Linked DNA regions of Kitasatospora fiedleri. The protein of the gene in region 1 interacts with the protein of each later gene in a pairwise test. Links are inferred from orthologs where the notes say so. Each region holds a gene or a part of one and is shown in the gene's direction. Other genes may lie near its edges. The genes, in order: QMQ26_RS22785 and QMQ26_RS26145.

Region 1 (9,415 bases):
CCAGCAGCACCTGCGGCTTGCCCCCGGCGCTCCCGGCGCGCGCCGCCTCCACGGCGGCCCGCACCTCGGGATTCGAGAGCTCCAACGGAACCACCATGCCGGGAAGCACTACCTCGTCGTCGAGCGGCAGCACGGGCAGGGTGAGTGGAACGGACGTCGATGCCATGATCTCTCCCCAGTCAGTGAAGTTGAGCTGACCTGACTAAGGTTCGGTGCACCGCGATTGTTCCCCACCCGTTGTTCACCGTCAGTGAACGCAGCGCGAGAACCCCGCACCCCGGTCGGGGCGCGGGGTTCGGCGCGGGGGCCGGGCGGTCAGCCCTCGGCGGACGCGGTCTCCGGGCGGGGCCGGACCTGCCAGGCCGGCGCCCGCCGCACCCGCCACGGCGGCCGGGGCCCGCGGCCGCGCAGCAGCGGCCAGAGCGAGACGCCCACCGCCAGGGCCGCCGGGTGGCCGACCGAGGTGACCAGGTCGGGGTCGGTCACCAGCTGGTGGCCGACCAGCGCGACGCCCGCGCCCAGCGCGGTCCGCCGCCCCACCGGGCCGAGCAGCCCGGCGAGCGCGCCCAGCGAGGCGAGGACGCCGTACGAGACGCCGATGTCCATCGCGTCGAGCAGCTCCTTCTCGGCCCGGCCGGTCGCCACCGCGGCGACCACGACGGCCTGCGAGAGCAGCGTCGCGGCGACGTGGCCGGCGCCGAAGACGCCGAGGGCACGAAGGCCGCCGACGCGTCGTTCCAAGGGTGCGACGGTGAGGGCGAAGGCCCAGAAGTACGGCATCCAGACCGGTCCGGCGACCCACAGGCCGCTGCCGACCAGGGAGAGGGCGGGGTGGACGAGCAGGTTGTGCGCGTCGGTGGAGGAGAGGGACTGGAGCCGGTGCACGGTCTCCGGGTCGCCCAGGCGCGCGTACAGGGTGGTGCCGAGCAGCAGCGCGAGGTAACCGAGTGCGAACGGGTTGGCCCGCGGGGTGGGCACGGCCCGCAGCCCGGGGCGGATCAGTCGTCGACGCAGTTCCGCGCTGGTCATGGTGCCTCCAGAACGCCTTGTCCGGCCCACGATACGGGTGCCGGGTGAGAGCCGTCTGAGGAACTTCTGTGAAGACCTCCGCCCCGGCACCTGCCGCTCGCACACGTACCGTTACGGCTCGCAAGTGCTCCGGGTAAGGTATCGGCCCGTGCCCGTCCGAGCGGGGACCTGCCAAACCGGCCGCGACCGCGGACGGGCGCTCCCGCGCGGAACGGCACGGCGGAAGCAAGACGACGACGGAACAAGACGACTACGAGCGGAGCCCGCCGTCCCCCCGGACGGCCGGCCCGCGAGCCCTGGGGGCGGTGGCGTGACCGTGACAGAGATCCAGCAAGAGACGATCAGCAGTGGGCCGGTGGGCACCCAGCGACGGGTGCTCGTCGTGGAGGACGAGCCCACCATCGCCGAATCGATCGCGGCCCGGCTGGGAGCAGAGGGCTTCAAGGTGGCGGTGGCCCACGACGGGCCGGGCGCGGTGGACGGGTTCCACACCTGGCAGCCGGACCTGGTGGTGCTCGACATCATGCTGCCGGGCTTCGACGGCCTGGAGGTGTGCCGCCGGATTCAGGCGCAGCGCCCGGTGCCGGTGCTGATGCTGACCGCGCGGGACGACGAGACGGACCTGCTGGTGGGCCTGGGCGTCGGCGCGGACGACTACATGACCAAGCCGTTCTCGATGCGCGAGCTGGCGGCCCGGGTGAACGTGCTGCTGCGCCGGGTGGAGCGCGCCCAGCAGGCGGCCCGCACCCCCGCGCTGGGGTCGCTGCGGTTCGGCGAGCTGGAGATCGACCACGTGCAGCGCCGGGTCCGGCTGGGCTCGGGCGACGTGCACCTGACGCCGACCGAGTTCGACCTGCTGGCCTGCCTGGCGGCGCAGCCGCGCGCGGTGCTGACCCGCGAGCAGCTGCTGGCCGAGGTGTGGGACTGGACCGACGCGTCCGGCACCCGCACGGTGGACAGCCACGTGAAGGCGCTGCGCCGGAAGATCGGCGCGAGCTGGATCCGCACGGTGCACGGCGTGGGGTACGCGCTGGAGGCCCCGCTGTCCTGACCGGGCCCCGCCGGTCCCGGGCCCGCGGGCCCGCGCGGCTGCCCCCGCCCCGCCCCGAGCACGAGTCGCAGGGACACCATGACCTTTCCGCAGCAACGCAACGGGGAAGCCGAACCGGCTTCCCCCCGGCCCCGGCCCTCGCTCGCGGCGCGCGCCGCGCACCGGGTGTGGGCCGACATCCGCCCGTTCGACCCGGTCCGGTCGATCAAGGGCAAGCTGGCCATGCTGGTGGTCGTCTCGGTGGTGCTGGCCACCGGGATGGTGGTGGTGGCGATCCGCTCGGAGACCCAGATCCGGCTGATCATGATCTTCTCGCTGATCGCCTCGCTGCTGTTCATGCAGTTCCTGGCGAACGGCCTGACGGCGCCGCTGCGCGACATGACGGCGGCGGCGCGGTCGATGGCGGAGGGCGACTACAGCGCCCGGGTCGAGGTGTCCTCGCGGGACGAGATCGGCGAGCTGGCCGACACCTTCAACCGGATGGCGGGCGACCTGGAGGCCGCCGACCGGCACCGCCGCGAGCTGATCGCCAACGTCTCGCACGAGCTGCGCACGCCGATCGCGGCGCTGCGCGGCCTGCTGGAGAACGTGGTGGACGGCGTGGTGAAGCCGGACCCGAAGAACCTGGGCACCGCGCTGGAGCAGACCGAGCGGCTGGGCCGGCTGGTCACCCACCTGCTGGACCTGTCGAAGCTGGACGACGGCGTGGTCCCGCTGGACTCCCGCCCGTTCCGGGTCGGCCCGTTCCTGGACGGGGTGCTGCGCGGGGTGACGGTGGACGGCGCGACGGCGGGCGGCGCGTACGCCCGGCGCGAGGACGTCCGGCTGGCGCTGGACGTGCAGCCGGCCGACCTGGCGGCGGTGGCGGACGCGGAGCGGCTGCACCAGGTGGTGGCCAACCTGGTGGACAACGCCTGCAAGCACTCGCCGGCCGGCGGCACCGTGACGGTGCGGGCCCGGGCGGCGGAGGGCGGCGGGCTGCTGCTGGAGGTCGAGGACCAGGGCCCGGGCATCCCGGCGGCGGACCGCGAGCGGGTCTTCGAGCGGTTCGGCCGCAGCGGTTCGCCGACCGCGCTGGGGCCGGGCAGCGACGGCGGGACGGGCCTGGGACTGGCGATCGCGCGCTGGGCGGTGGACCTGCACGGCGGCCGGATTCGGGTGGCGGAGGCGGCCGCGGGCTGCCGGATCGAGGTCACCCTCCCGGGTGAGGCGCCGGTCCCGGCCTGAGACTGTGGCGCAATCGGTACAAACCGGGGCCGGGCTGCTCGGTGCCGGTCCCCGGCCCGAGCCGTAAAATGGTCCAGACCACTGGTTCGTCCGATTTTCCGCCGGTATGACCACGACCGATCAGGGGCCGAGTTCCCTGATTTCCGGCATCTCTAACGCTCGGATTCAGCCAAAAACCAGCCCGGCGATGTGATCTGGGCGACGCCTGACCACCGGGGACTGCGCGATCACTGGTCGGAGGCGTAGCCTTAATCCCCGCTGTCCACCATCCCAAAAGGAAGCGGAAGAGGGCGGTTGCCCCGTGTCGCCACACCAAGAAACCCCCAGCTCGGCAAGCTCCACTGGCTTCGGCCCCAATGAGTGGCTCGTCGACGAGATCTACCAGCAGTACCTCCAGGACCCGGCCTCGGTCGACCGTGCCTGGTGGGACTTTTTCGCCGACTACAAGCCCGGTACCGAGGTGACTCCAGTGACCCAGGCCGCAACTCCGGTCGGCGCCCAGCCGACCCCCGTTGCCGCTCCCGTTGCCGCAGCTCCGGCCGCGCCCGCCGCCCCCGCGCCCGTCGCGCCGGCGCCCGCGCAGCCGGTGGCCGCTCCCGCGCCGCTCCCGGCCGCCCCCGCCGCGCCGCCCGCGCCGAAGGCGGCCGCCCCGGCCGCCGCCGCGCCCGCGAAGGCCGCCGCGGAGGGTCCCGAGCTGGTCCAGCTGCGCGGCCCGGCCAAGGCCGTGGCGTCCAACATGGACGCCTCGCTGGAGGTTCCGACCGCCACCTCGGTGCGCGCCGTGCCGGCGAAGCTGCTGATCGACAACCGCATCGTCATCAACAACCACCTGCAGCGGGCCCGCGGCGGCAAGGTGTCCTTCACCCACCTGATCGGCTACGCGCTGGTCCAGGCCGTGAAGGCCAACCCCGGCATGAACCACAGCTACAAGGTGGAGGACGGCAAGTCCTACCTGGTGAAGCCCGAGCACGTGAACCTGGGCCTCGCCATCGACCTGGTCAAGCCGAACGGCGACCGCCAGCTGGTCGTCGCGGCCATCAAGAAGGCCGAGACGCTCGACTTCTTCGGCTTCTGGCAGGCCTACGAGGACATCGTCCGCCGGGCCCGCGCCAACAAGCTGACCATGGACGACTTCACCGGCGTCACGATCTCGCTGACCAACCCCGGCGGCATCGGCACCGTGCACTCGGTGCCGCGCCTGATGCAGAACCAGGGCACCATCGTCGGCGTCGGCGCCATGGAGTACCCGGCCGAGTTCCAGGGCTCCTCCCAGGAGACGCTGGCCCGCCTGGGCATCTCCAAGACCATGACCCTGACCTCGACCTACGACCACCGGGTCATCCAGGGCGCGGCCTCGGGCGAGTTCCTGCGCTCGATCCACCAGCTGCTGCTGGGCGCGAACAACTTCTACGACGAGGTGTTCGAGTCCCTGCGCATCCCGTACGAGCCGGTGCGCTGGGCCACCGACGTGGCCACCACCCACGACGACGAGGTCAACAAGACCGCCCGGGTCATCGAGCTGATCCACTCCTACCGGGTCCGCGGCCACCTGATGGCCGACACCGACCCGCTGGAGTACATGCAGCGCAAGCACCCCGACCTGGACGTCGTCTCGCACGGCCTCACCCTGTGGGACCTGGAGCGCGAGTTCGCGGTCGGCGGCTTCGGCGGCCAGAAGATGATGAAGCTCCGCGACATCCTCGGCCTGCTGCGCAACACCTACTGCCGCACCGTCGGCATCGAGTACATGCACATCCAGGACCCGGCGCAGCGCACCTGGCTGCAGGAGCGCCTGGAGAAGCCGTACACCAAGCCGGAGCGCGAGGAGCAGCTGCGCATCCTGCGCCGGCTGAACTCGGCCGAGGCGTTCGAGACCTTCCTGCAGACCAAGTACGTCGGGCAGAAGCGCTTCTCGCTGGAGGGCGGCGAGTCGCTCATCCCGCTGCTGGACGCCACCATCGACGCCGCCGCCGAGCACCGCCTCGACGAGGCCGTCATCGGCATGGCCCACCGCGGCCGGCTGAACGTGCTGGCGAACATCGTCGGCAAGCCGTTCGGCAAGATCTTCGGCGAGTTCGAGGGCAACCTCGACCCGAAGTCGATGCACGGCTCCGGCGACGTGAAGTACCACCTGGGCTCCGAGGGCACCTTCACCGGCCTGGACGGCGAGACCATCAAGGTGTCGCTGGCCGCCAACCCCTCGCACCTGGAGACCGTCGACCCGGTCGTCGAGGGCATCGCCCGCGCCAAGCAGGACATCCTGGACTTCGGCGGCACCACCTTCCCGGTGCTGCCGATCCAGATCCACGGCGACGCGGCCTTCGCGGGCCAGGGCGTGGTCGCGGAGACCCTGAACATGTCGCAGCTGCGCGGCTACCGCACCGGCGGCACCGTGCACATCGTGGTCAACAACCAGGTCGGCTTCACCGCCGCCCCGGCCTCCTCGCGCTCCTCGATGTACTGCACCGACGTGGCCCGGATGATCGAGGCGCCGATCTTCCACGTGAACGGCGACGACCCGGAGGCCGTGGTCCGCGTCGCGCGGCTGGCCTTCGAGTTCCGCCAGCAGTTCCACAAGGACGTCGTGATCGACCTCATCTGCTACCGCCGCCGCGGTCACAACGAGGCCGACAACCCGTCGTTCACCCAGCCGCTGATGTACGACCTGATCGACAAGAAGCGCTCGGTGCGCAAGCTCTACACCGAGGCGCTGATCGGTCGCGGCGACATCACCATGGAAGAGGCCGAGCAGGCGCTCCAGGACTTCCAGGGCCAGCTGGAGAAGGTGTTCGCCGAGGTCCGCGAGGCCGTCGCCGCCCCGGCCCAGGCCGAGGCCGGCCGCCCGGTCGCGGACTTCCCGGTCTCCATCCAGACCGGCATCTCCGCCGAGATGGTCAAGCGGATCGCCGCCTCGCAGGTCAACCTGCCGGACTGGCTGACCGTGCACCCGCGCCTGCTGCCGCAGCTGCAGCGCCGCGCCGCCTCGGTCGAGGACAACACCATCGACTGGGCCACCGGCGAGGCGCTCGCCATCGGCTCGCTGCTGATGGAGGGCCACCCGGTCCGGCTGGCCGGCCAGGACTCCCGCCGCGGCACCTTCGGCCAGCGCCACGCGGTGCTGATCGACCGGAACACCGGCGAGGACTACACCCCGCTGATGTACCTGACCGAGGACCAGGCCCGGTTCACCGTCTACGACTCGCTGCTCAGCGAGTACGCGGCGATGGGCTTCGAGTACGGCTACTCGCTGACCCGCCCGAACGCGCTGGTCATGTGGGAGGCGCAGTTCGGCGACTTCGTCAACGGCGCGCAGACCATGGTCGACGAGTACATCGCGTCGGCCGAGCAGAAGTGGGGCCAGCACTCCGGCGTCACCCTGCTGCTGCCGCACGGCATGGAGGGCCAGGGCCCGGACCACTCGTCCGCCCGCCCGGAGCGCTTCCTCCAGCTGTGCGCGCAGGACAACATGACGGTCGCCATGCCGACCCTGCCGTCGAACTACTTCCACCTGCTGCGCTGGCAGGCGCACAACCCGCACCACAAGCCGCTCATCGTCTTCACCCCGAAGTCGATGCTGCGCCTGAAGGCCGCGGCGTCCGCCACCTCCGAGTTCCTGAGCGGCTCGTTCCGCCCGGTGATCGGGGACAGCACGGTCGACCCGGCGCAGGTCCGCAAGGTGGTCATCACCTCCGGCAAGTTCTACTACGACCTGGAGGCGGCCCGGACCGCGCGCGGCACCACCGACACCGCGATCGTCCGGGTCGAGCGCCTGTACCCGCTGCCGGTGGCCGAGCTCCAGGAGGAGCTGAGCCGCTACGGCGAGGACGTCCAGTTCGTCTGGGCGCAGGAGGAGCCGGCCAACCAGGGTGCCTGGCCGTTCATCGCGATGAACCTGGTCGACCACCTGCAGGTCGTGGTCGGCCGCTCCGGTGGCAACGCCCGGCTGCGCCGGGTCGCCCGCACGGCCTCCTCGGCCCCCGCGGTCGGCTCCGCCAAGCGGCACGCCGCCGAGCAGCAGGCGCTGATCGAAGAGGTGTTCTCGCTCTGACGCGCTGAGGCGCGGCACGGCACGACGCCGTACGGCACGGAACGGATCGCCCCCGTCCCCGGTTCTCCGGGGGCGGGGGCGTTTCCGCTTCCGCTTCCGGTTCTGCTTCCGCTTCCGCTTCCGGTTCCGTTTCCGGACCGTGACGCGCTGCGGGAGCCGGTGGGCTGCACGGGTTCTGACGGGTCGATAGGTTGTGGTTCGCCGTTCCGGGCGCCGCGCGCCGGACGGCCGTCTTTCGACACGCTCATCCGAGGGGGACCCGCCTCATGGCAGCCGACACTCCGCAGCACGCCGCTCCGCTCCCACCGGTCTTCCAGCCGCTGCTGCCGGACGACCCCCGCGAGGTCGGCGGCTACCGGCTGTTCGCCCGGCTCGGCGCCGGCGGCATGGGCCGGGTCTACCTGTCGTACACGCCGGGCGGCCGCCCGGTGGCGCTCAAGGTGGTGCGGCCGGAGTTCGCCGAGGACGGGGAGTTCCGCCGCCGCTTCGCGCAGGAGGTGAGCAGCGCCCAGCGCATCCACGGGCTGTACACGGCGCAGGTGATCGACTCCGGCGGCCTGGAGTCGGGCGCGCCCTGGCTGGTCACCTCGTACGTGCCGGGTCCGTCGCTCCAGCAGGTGGTGCGCGAGCACGGGGCGCTGCCGGTGCGGACGGTGCTGCTGCTGGTGGGCGGCATCGCGGAGGCGCTGCAGGCGATCCACAGCGTGCGGGTGGTGCACCGGGACCTCAAGCCGGCCAACGTGCTGGTGGCCGCGGACGGGCCGCGGGTGATCGACTTCGGCATCGCCCGGGCCGCCGACGCGACGGCGCTGACCGGCACCGGCTACCGGATCGGCTCGCCGGCGTTCATGTCGCCGGAGCAGGCCCAGGGCCGGCCGGTCACCGCGGCCACCGACGTGTTCGCGCTGGGCGCGCTGGCCGCGTACGTGGCGGGCGGCGCGCCGCCGTTCGGCGACGGCCCGGACACCGCGGTGCTGTACCGGGTGGTGCACGAGCAGCCGGAGCTGAACGGCGTGCCCGCACCGCTGCGCGAGCTGATCGGGCGCTGCCTGGCGAAGGACCCGGCGGACCGGCCGACGCCCGCCGAGATCATCCTGGCGGCCCGCGAGCACCCGGTGGTGGGCGGGCAGCTGCGGTTCGGCGAGGACTGGCTGCCGGGGCAGGTGAACACCGAGATCACCCGGCGCTCCGACCTGCCGCGGACCCCGCCGACCCCGCTGCCGGCCGCGCCGCCGACCCTGCCGGCCACTCCCCCGCAGCCGCTCGCGCCGCCGGTGCGGCAGCAGCACGCCCCGGTGGCGCCGCCGGCGGGCGTGTTCGGGCCGCCCACCCCGGTCTCCGAGGCGGTCACCGGCCCGGTGGCCCCGGCCGACCCGACGGTGCGGCCGGCCGAGCAGCACACCCCGCCGCCCGGCCCGGCCGTCCCGCTCGCCGCCGGTCCGGCCCCGGCCGGACCGGCGGAGCGTCACCGCGGGGTGTCCTGGAAGACCCTGCTGATCGTCGCGCTGGTGACCCTGCTGGCCGGGACGGCGGGCGGGCTGGTGCTGATGAAGCAGCTGGGCGGCGACACCGGGGGCACCCCGGTCGCCACCGAGACCGTCACGGTCGGTCCGAGCCCCACCGGCGGCGGTGCCGGGGGCGACAGCGTGAGCCGGGACCAGGTGTCGGCGTCGCCGTCCGCCTCCGGCAGCCCGAAGTCCTCGCCCTCCGGGTCGGCCCGCCCGAGCGGGGCGCCCGCCGGGTTCACCGCGGTCTACACCGACCGCGAGCTGTCCGCGCCCAGCAGCGACTACGGCTTCGACCTGGTCAACGGCAAGGTGGTGCCGACCTCGGTCAACGACGACCTGGTGCGGCCGGGCTACGACAAGCTGTCCGTGCCGGACGACTTCGACCGCTACCTCAGCAAGGCGGACTCGCTCACCCCGCAGGAGTGCTCGGACGCCATCGACAAGAACCCCAGCGCCGCGTTCCCGTACGGGGACCTGCCGCCGGGCCGGATGATCTGCGTGCGCAACCGGCAGAGCTGGAGCGTGGCGATCATGAAGATCACCAACGTCACC
Region 2 (8,084 bases), 810 kb from region 1 along the record:
GGCCTGGTCGACTTCACCGACGTGCTGCTCGACGACGACTGCGCCGACCGGGCCGCCGCCGAACTGGCCGCCGCCCTGCCGCTGCGCCGCCCCTGGCACAGCCTGGAGCTGCGCGAGGTGCACCCGTCGGCGGCCGTGCAGCGGGTGTACGCGCACTGGCGGGGCCGCCGGCACCGGTTCACCGACTCGCTCTGCCAGTACCTGCCGGCCGTGCCGATGGACGAGCTGCTCAAGCGGCTGCCCGGCAAGACCGCCCAGCGCAGCCGGGTCAAGCTCCGCAAGATCGCCAGCTCGGGGGTGCTGGTGCACTCCGCGACCCCCGAGGAAGTCCCGTACACGGTCAGCGAGTTGCTGCGCCTGCACATGCTCCAGTGGCAGGACCGCGGGGTCACCCCGGAGCACCGCACCGCGCGCTTCGCCGAGCACCTGACCGAGTCGACCGCCGGCCTGGTGGCGACCGGCCGGGCCGCGATACACCGGTTCGAGCTGGACGGCGAGGTGGTGGCGGTGAACCTGGTGATCCTCGGCGCCCCGTTCGGCGGCCTCTACATGTACGGCGCGCACCCCGGGCTCCGGGAGAAGCTGGACATCGCCGGCCTGCTGTTCGGCGCCGCCCTGGACGAGGTCCGCGCGGCCGGCATCCCGCAGCTCAGCCTGCTGCGCGGCCAGGAGCCGTACAAGCAGCGCTGGCGCCCGGACCAGCTGTCCAACCAGCGCCTGGTGCTCGGCCCCGGCCGGCTCGCCCCCGCCGCCGCCGCCCGCGCCCTGCGGGTCCGGGCCCGGATCGCCGCCGTGCACCTGCTGCGCACCCGGATGCCGAAGCTGAAGGAGGCGCTAGCGCGACGGCGCCTGCGGTGAGTTCTTCACCGGCCCGAGCGCCCCGGAGGAGCCCGACATCAGCTGCCGGTACACCGCCGCCGACTTCGGGTTGTCCTTGCACTGCCAGAAGCCGTGCGGGCAGTAGTCGGTGACGGTCTGGTAGGCGGTGTCGTGGGTGCGCATCCACTCCACCATCCGCCGGACGAACTCCGGGTTGTCGCCGTTGCGGAACAGCCCCCACTCCGGGTAGGACACCGGCTTGCCGCGCTTGGCGGCGAACTCCACCTGGTCCTGCAGCCCGTACGGCTCGGAGACGTACTCGTCGAAGGTGCCGCCCGCGGGCTGGTCGTAGCTGTCCATGCCGATGATGTCGACCACGTCGTCGCCCGGGTAGCAGCGCGTCCAGGGGATGGCGTCCAGCCCGCGGGTGGGGGTGAAGTCGAAGGAGAAGTGCTGGCCGGGCACCGAGCGCATCACGCCGACGATCCGCCGCCAGTACGCCTTCCAGGCCGTCGGGTCGGGCTTGCAGCGCGAGGTGTAGGTGACGCCGTTCATCTCCCAGCCCAGGGTGATGACGGTGTCGCCGCCGCCGAAGGCCACCAGCTTCCGGGCCAGCCGCAGGAAGTGCTGGTCGAACTCGCCCTGGTTGCCGCGGGCCAGCAGCCGGGCCACCTCGGCGTCCGGCACGTTGCCCTCGTTGGGGACGAGCATCGGCACGCCGAGCACCAGCCGCCGCCCCGGGTCGGACTGCCGCCACTGCGACCAGAGGCCGAGCACCAGCGGCTCGCCCTCGATGTCCTGCCAGCCGTTGCCCGCCAGGTAGGTGTGGCCGACCTGCAGGTTGGCGTTGTTCAGCCAGGAGGCCATCCGGGCGATGTTCGGGATGTAGCTGTCCCAGGAGCCGACGAAGGCGCCGAACGGCACCTCGTGCACCGCCCGCTGCACCGCCGGACGGGGCGCCGCGCCGCGCGGCTGGATGGCGTCAGAGGAGAGCGCCGCGTGGCGCTCGGTCTGGCTCAGCGGCGTGCCCGAGGGCACGCTCGCGGTGGTCACCAGCAGCAGCGCGGCGGCGGCCAGGGTCAGGCGGCCGAGACGCATGGGATCTCCGTGGGTCCAGGGACGATTCCGGCCTCAGGAGCCTAGCCTGACGGACCGTCATAAATGCCCCAAGTCACCCCAACGGGTCAAGCGGGGGGCCGGTCAGCCGAAGGTGTTGCAACTGGCCGGGTCGCCGCTGCGGTAGCCGGTCGTGAACCACTGCTGGCGCTGCGCCGAGGAGCCGTGCGTCCAGGTCTCCGGATTGGTGCGCCCGGTGGAGCGCTGCTGGATCCGGTCGTCGCCCACCGAACCGGCGGCGTCCAGGGCCAGCGCGATGTCCTGGTCGGTCAGCTGGGTGATCAGCGGCCGCCCGGTGGAGGGCTGCGGGGTGGTGGTGGCGTGGTGCGTCCACACCCCCGCGTAGCAGTCGGCCTGGAGCTCCAGCTTGACCGAGCCGCTGTCCGCGCCCTGCCGGTCGTTGCCGACCTTGGCCGTGGTGCCCAGCAGGTCCTGCACGTGGTGCCCGTACTCGTGCGCCACCACGTACGCCTCGGCGAACGGCCCGCCCTGGGCGCCCAGCTGCCGGGTCATGTCGTCGAAGAAGCCCAGGTCGAAGTAGGCCTTGCCGTCGCCGGGGCAGTAGAACGGCCCGACCGCGGAGGTCGCCGCGCCGCAGGCGGTGTCGACCCGGTCGGTGAACAGCACGGTGGACGCCTGGCGGTAGTCCCGGCCCTCGGTCGTGAACTCGGACTGCCAGTAGGTCTGGACGCTGTTGACCACGGCCAGGATCCGGCAGTCCTGCCGCTTGTTGGCGTCCGCGCCGGTCTTGCAGGCCGAGGCCAGCTGGGCGGAGCTGGTGGCCTGGCCGACCGGCGGCGCGGCCGGCTGGGAGGAGCCGCCGAACATGCCCGGGTCCACCCCGAACAGCAGCGCCACGACGAGTCCGAGCAGGCCGACCACCCCGCCGCCGACCGCCAGTCCGCCGCCGGGGATGCCGCGCCGGTCCTGCACCTGTGAGCTGTCGAGCTGAGCATCGTCGTCAAACTGCATTCCGTCTCACCTCTGTAACAGTCCGTGGGGCCGCCGCACGCGTACCCTAACCGGCCGCGGGCATGCGCCCCTTCCTCTGCCCCGCAGGTCGGGCGGGGTCGTGTCGGACCCGGATAAAGGTATGGACCAGTGACACGCCCGAGCGGGCGGCCGGTAAACCGCGGGCCCCCGTCAGCACCCGCCGGATAAACTCCGCGGGTGTCCTTCAACCCGCTGCGAAGCCTGTCGCCGAGATCGGTCCTGCCCGCCGCCGCCGCTCTGCTGGTCCTCGCGGCCGGTGCGGCGGCCCACGCCAACCGGCCCGAGCCGTTCGGCGACCGGGTGGTCCCCGGCGCGGCGGACGCCAGCCCGGTGAGCGCGCAGTCGACCGGCGCGGCGCAGGCCGACCTCCAGGTCGGCCCCGGCGTGGAGGCCTACTCGCCGACCACCGGCGAGCGGCTGTGGTCCTACCGCCGCGAGGGCGCCACCGCGCTGCACCTGGTCCGGGTCGGCCAGGACGCCGTGGTGGTCTGGGACGACGGCATGGTCACCGCGGTCGACACCACCGACCACTCGGTGCGCTGGCACCGCGGCTTCCCCGGCCTGGCCGACTGGCTGCGCGCCGACGGCGAGCCGGGCGCGGACACCCGCACCGAGGATGAGCGCGCGCAGCTCATGGTCCAGCGCGCCGCCGACGCCCTGCACCCGTCCGACGACAAGGTCAACGACGCGTTCGTGACGGTGGTCACCCCCGGCCTGCTGATGGGCTTCCGCGAGCGCGACGGCGACCTGCGCTTCAACTCTCGCCCCCCGGCGGGCTGCACCTTCGACCCGGTGCGCACCGCGCAGACCGACGACGCGGTGCTGGTGCCCCGGCTGTGCCCGGCCGCCACCGCCGCCGCGGCCCGCCAGCAGCCCGGCGGCGTCATGGTGTTCTCGCTCACCGACCGCGGCAACTTCCTCAGCACCGGCCCCGACGTGGTGCTGCGCCGGCTGGACGGCCACCGGGTCTCGGTCGAGGACGGCCCGGTGATCGGCAGCTGGGTCTACGACACCACCCTGGGCCTGCGCGAGGCCGCCTGCGGCACCGCCGGGGCCCCGTTCGCCGCGGCCCGCCCGTCCTGCGCGAAGTGACCTCCCGGGGCCCGGCCGGCACCGCCCGCCGGCCGGGCCCGGAAAAGGCCTTCCCGCCCTCCCGTAGACTTGGGCCCAATGGCTGAGTGCCATAGCCACGTCGAGGAGAGACCCCAGCCATGATTTCCGCGAACGCCCTGGAGCTTCGTGCCGGTGCCCGCATCCTGATCGAGTCCGCCAGCTTCCGGATCGCCCCGGGCGACCGGATCGGCCTGGTCGGCCGCAACGGCGCGGGCAAGACCACCCTGACGAAGGTGCTGGCCGGCGAGGGCCTCCCGGCCGGCGGCACGGTCACCTCCTCCGGCGAGGTCGGCTACCTCCCGCAGGACCCGCGCACCGGAGACCTCGACGTCCTCGCCCGGGACCGCATCCTGTCCGCCCGCGGACTCGACACCGTGCTCAGGAAGATGCGCGAGAACGAGGAGCGGATGGCCAACGGCAAGGGCGCCACCCGCGACAACGCGATGAAGAAGTACGCCCGGCTGGAGACCGAGTTCCTCACCAAGGGCGGCTACGCCGCCGAGGCCGAGGCCGCCACCATCGCCGCCGCGCTCGGCCTGCCGGACCGCATCCTGGGCCAGGAGCTGCACACCCTCTCCGGCGGCCAGCGCCGCCGGGTCGAGCTGGCCCGAATCCTCTTCTCGGACGCCGACATCCTGCTGCTCGACGAGCCCACCAACCACCTCGACGCGGACTCCATCGCCTGGCTGCGGGACTTCCTGAAGACCTACAAGGGCGGCTTCATCGTCATCTCGCACGACGTCGACCTGGTCGAGACGGTCGTCAACAAGGTCTTCTACCTGGACGCCAACCGCTCCGCGATCGACATCTACAACATGGGCTGGAAGCAGTACCAGCAGCAGCGCGAGGACGACGAGAAGCGCCGCAAGCGCGAGCGGGCCAACGCGGAGAAGAAGGCCGCGACGCTCAACTCGCAGGCCGACAAGATGCGCGCCAAGGCCACCAAGACGGTCGCCGCGCAGAACATGGCCCGCCGCGCCGAGAAGCTGCTCTCCGGCCTGGAGCAGGTCCGGGTCTCCGACAAGGTCGCCAAGCTGCGCTTCCCCGACCCGGCCCCGTGCGGCAAGACCCCGCTGACGGCCGAGGGCCTGTCGAAGTCCTACGGCTCGCTGGAGATCTTCACCGACGTGGGCCTGGCGATCGACCGTGGCTCCCGGGTCGTCATCCTCGGCCTCAACGGCGCGGGCAAGACCACCCTGCTGCGGATGCTGGCCGGCGTGGAGCAGCCGGACACCGGCGAGGTGATCCCGGGCCACGGCCTGAAGATCGGCTACTACGCGCAGGAGCACGAGACGCTCGACCCCGAGCGCAGCGTGCTGGAGAACATGCGCTCCGCCGCGCCGGACACCGACCTGGTGCAGATCCGCAAGATCCTCGGCTCCTTCCTGTTCTCCGGCGACGACGTGGACAAGCCGGCCGGGGTGCTCTCCGGCGGCGAGAAGACCAGGCTCGCGCTGGCCTCGCTGGTGGTCTCCAGCGCCAACGTGCTGCTGCTGGACGAGCCGACCAACAACCTCGACCCGGCCAGCCGCGAGGAGATCCTCGGCGCGCTGCGCACCTTCACCGGCGCGGTGGTCCTGGTCACCCACGACGAGGGCGCGGTGGAGGCGCTCCAGCCGGAGCGGATCATCCTGCTGCCGGACGGCGTCGAGGACCTGTGGAGCCCGGCCTACCACGACCTGGTCTCGCTGGCCTGACCGTCAGCCCGGACGCCGGGCGCCCCGGCGGCCCGCTCCGGGCCCCGCACGGACCTCGCGCGTAGACGCGGGGTCCGTCGCCGGTACGAGGAGAACTCATCCCCCGTCCCGTCCGGGAACACCGGGAGGACCGCCGCCGTTTTCCGTGTCGGAGCGCGCGGTTTGCCCGCTGACGGTCCGGGCTGATCAGCGGATTCGCTCGGCGGGGCGAACGGCGCGGGGGCGCGCACACCCTCCGTGAGCGCCCTGGTGCGGAGCGCGCACCACCGCTCGACCCCGCTTTCCCGTGACGGACCTTGTCGAATGGGTGGCCAGGAACGGGGCAATGGGTGATCATGGGAATCTGACCGATCACCTCTACGAGGAGGCACGGGTGGCCGAGACTCTGAAAAAGGGCAGCCGGGTAACAGGTGCCGCGCGTGAGAAGCTCGCGGCCGATCTCAAGAAGAAATACGACTCCGGGGCGAGCATCCGCGCTCTCGCGGAGGAGACGGGCCGGTCCTACGGCTTCGTCCACCGCATGCTCAGCGAGTCCGGTGTCAACCTCCGGGGCCGGGGCGGCGCCACCCGCGGCAAGGGCAAGGCCGCTGCCGCTGCCGGTTCCTGACGGGCCGTCACCTCGGGCGGGCGACACCCGAGCAGCTCCGGCCGCCCACGGCTCACCAGCACGCTGCTCGCCATGCACGACGCTCCACAACGGATCGGCGGCCGGGTCATCCCGAGCCGCCGACCGCCGTTTCCGGACCCCTTCGCGCCCGTTCCTGTACGGGGATCGGCCGCTTTGTTACCCTCCAGTAGCCCGTCGGGGTCGGCGGGTGCCCCTGCCCTGCCGCTGGAAGGTAACCGCCATGAGCACCGACATCCCCGACGCCGACCGCACCGCGTGGGAGAAGGCGGGCGTCCGCCTCGACCTGGACGGCGAACTCGCCACCGTCACCCTCTGTGACCCCGCCCGCCGCAACGCCCAGACCCCGCGATGTGGCGCGCCCTCGCGGGCGTCGGCCGCGCCCTGCCCGGGAACGTCCGGGCCGTGCTGCTCCGCGGCGAGGGCAGCTCCTTCTCGGCCGGCCTCGACCGCGCCATGTTCACCCCCGAGGGCATCCCCGGCGAGCCCTCCTTCCTCGGCCTCGCCGCTTCCTCCGACACCGAGCTGGACGCCACCATCGCCTTCTACCAGGAGGCCTTCACCTGGTGGCGCCGCACCGACCTGGTCACCGTCGCCGCCGTCCAGGGCCATGCGATCGGCGCGGGCTTCCAGCTCGCCCTCGCCTGCGACCTGCGGGTGGTCGCCGAGGACGTCCAGTTCGCCATGAAGGAGACCTCCCTCGGCCTGGTCCCCGACCTCACCGGCACCAAGCCGCTCACCGAACTCGTCGGCTACGCCCGCGCGTTGGAGATCTGCGCCACCGGCCGCCGGATCAGCGCGGACGAGGCGGTCGCCATCGGCCTGGCCAACCTGGCCGTCCCCCTCGGCGACCTCGAGGACGCCGCCGCCGACCTGATCGCCGCCCTGCTGGCCGCCCCGCGCAGCGCCGTGATCGAGACCAAGGCACTGCTGCGCGGCGCCATCGACCGCACCTACGACCAGCAGCGCGCCGCCGAGCGCGAGGCGCAGGCGCGCCGGCTCCGGGACCTCGCCGGGCTCTGACCCGGAGCGGACGGCCGGAACGGGGCACGGGGGGCGGCGCAGCTCCCCGTGCCCCCATCTGTAGGTACCTGCGGTGCGTGGCGCGCGGCGAAATGCCAGGCTTGAGGTGATGTGCGGTATAGCTGGTGTCGAAACGTCAGGAGACCCGAGATGACGCAGCCCCACACCCCCACCCCTGCGGACCTGCAGAAGGACGCGCCGGAGAACCGCCCGAGCGGTGAGCGCGGCAGCACCTCCCTCGCCGTCGGCGTGGTGGAGAAGATCGCCGGCATGGCCGCCCGGGAGGTCGCCGGCATCCACGCACTGGGGACCGGGTTCTCCCGGACGTTCGGCGCGATGCGGGACCGGGTGCCGGGTTCCGGTTCGAAGTCCGGCGTGAGCCGCGGGATCAAGGCGGAGGTCGGCGAGAAGCAGGCCGCCATCGACATCGCGCTGGTGGTCGAGTACGGGGTGGTGATCCCCAAACTGGCCGCCGAGGTCCGCCGGGACATCATCGAGGCGGTCGAGCGGATGACCGGCCTGGAGGTGGTCGAGGTGAACATCGCCGTGAACGACGTCCACCTGCCCGACGACCCCGACGACGACGAGGAGGACGAGGACGACTCGTCGTCCTCCGGCAAGCGCCCCCGCGTGCAGTGAGTGTTGACCGTTCCGGATACCGAGCAGGATCGCGAAGGAGTAGCGGATGAACCTGGCGT

Evidence for each region.
Region 2: the proteins of QMQ26_RS22785 (region 1) and QMQ26_RS26145 interact in binary tests that used the Escherichia coli proteins (3 or more experiments, as listed by UniProt). The link is inferred for Kitasatospora fiedleri from one-to-one orthologs.

Annotation. Positions count from the first base shown.
Region 1 is NZ_OX419519.1:4,930,673-4,940,087, reverse strand. The notes cover bases 3,241-7,555. They hold QMQ26_RS22785 (multifunctional oxoglutarate decarboxylase/oxoglutarate dehydrogenase thiamine pyrophosphate-binding subunit/dihydrolipoyllysine-residue succinyltransferase subunit), read left to right. Parts: upstream 3,241-3,608; coding sequence 3,609-7,355; downstream 7,356-7,555. Other genes in these bases: QMQ26_RS22790 (HAMP domain-containing sensor histidine kinase), read left to right, coding at 3,241-3,307. In the rest of the region: lon (endopeptidase La), read right to left, coding at 1-166; QMQ26_RS22800 (rhomboid-like protein), read right to left, coding at 316-1,029; QMQ26_RS22795 (response regulator transcription factor), read left to right, coding at 1,346-2,080; more of QMQ26_RS22790, read left to right, coding at 2,159-3,240; QMQ26_RS22780 (serine/threonine-protein kinase), read left to right, coding at 7,622-9,415. UniProt on the Escherichia coli protein: E1 component of the 2-oxoglutarate dehydrogenase (OGDH) complex which catalyzes the decarboxylation of 2-oxoglutarate, the first step in the conversion of 2-oxoglutarate to succinyl-CoA and CO(2).
Region 2 is NZ_OX419519.1:5,743,228-5,751,311, forward strand. What follows is about bases 3,455-6,438. They hold QMQ26_RS26145 (ABC-F family ATP-binding cassette domain-containing protein), read left to right. Parts: upstream 3,455-4,139; coding sequence 4,140-5,738; downstream 5,739-6,438. Other genes in these bases: QMQ26_RS26140 (PQQ-binding-like beta-propeller repeat protein), read left to right, coding at 3,455-4,020; QMQ26_RS26150 (helix-turn-helix domain-containing protein), read left to right, coding at 6,112-6,345. Also shown: QMQ26_RS26125 (GNAT family N-acetyltransferase), read left to right, coding at 1-858; QMQ26_RS26130 (glycoside hydrolase family 26 protein), read right to left, coding at 835-1,917; ypfJ (KPN_02809 family neutral zinc metallopeptidase), read right to left, coding at 2,020-2,907; more of QMQ26_RS26140, read left to right, coding at 3,106-3,454; QMQ26_RS26160 (Asp23/Gls24 family envelope stress response protein), read left to right, coding at 7,537-8,025; QMQ26_RS26165 (hypothetical protein), read left to right, coding at 8,072-8,084. UniProt on the Escherichia coli protein: Genetic data indicate it may be involved in ribosome assembly or function.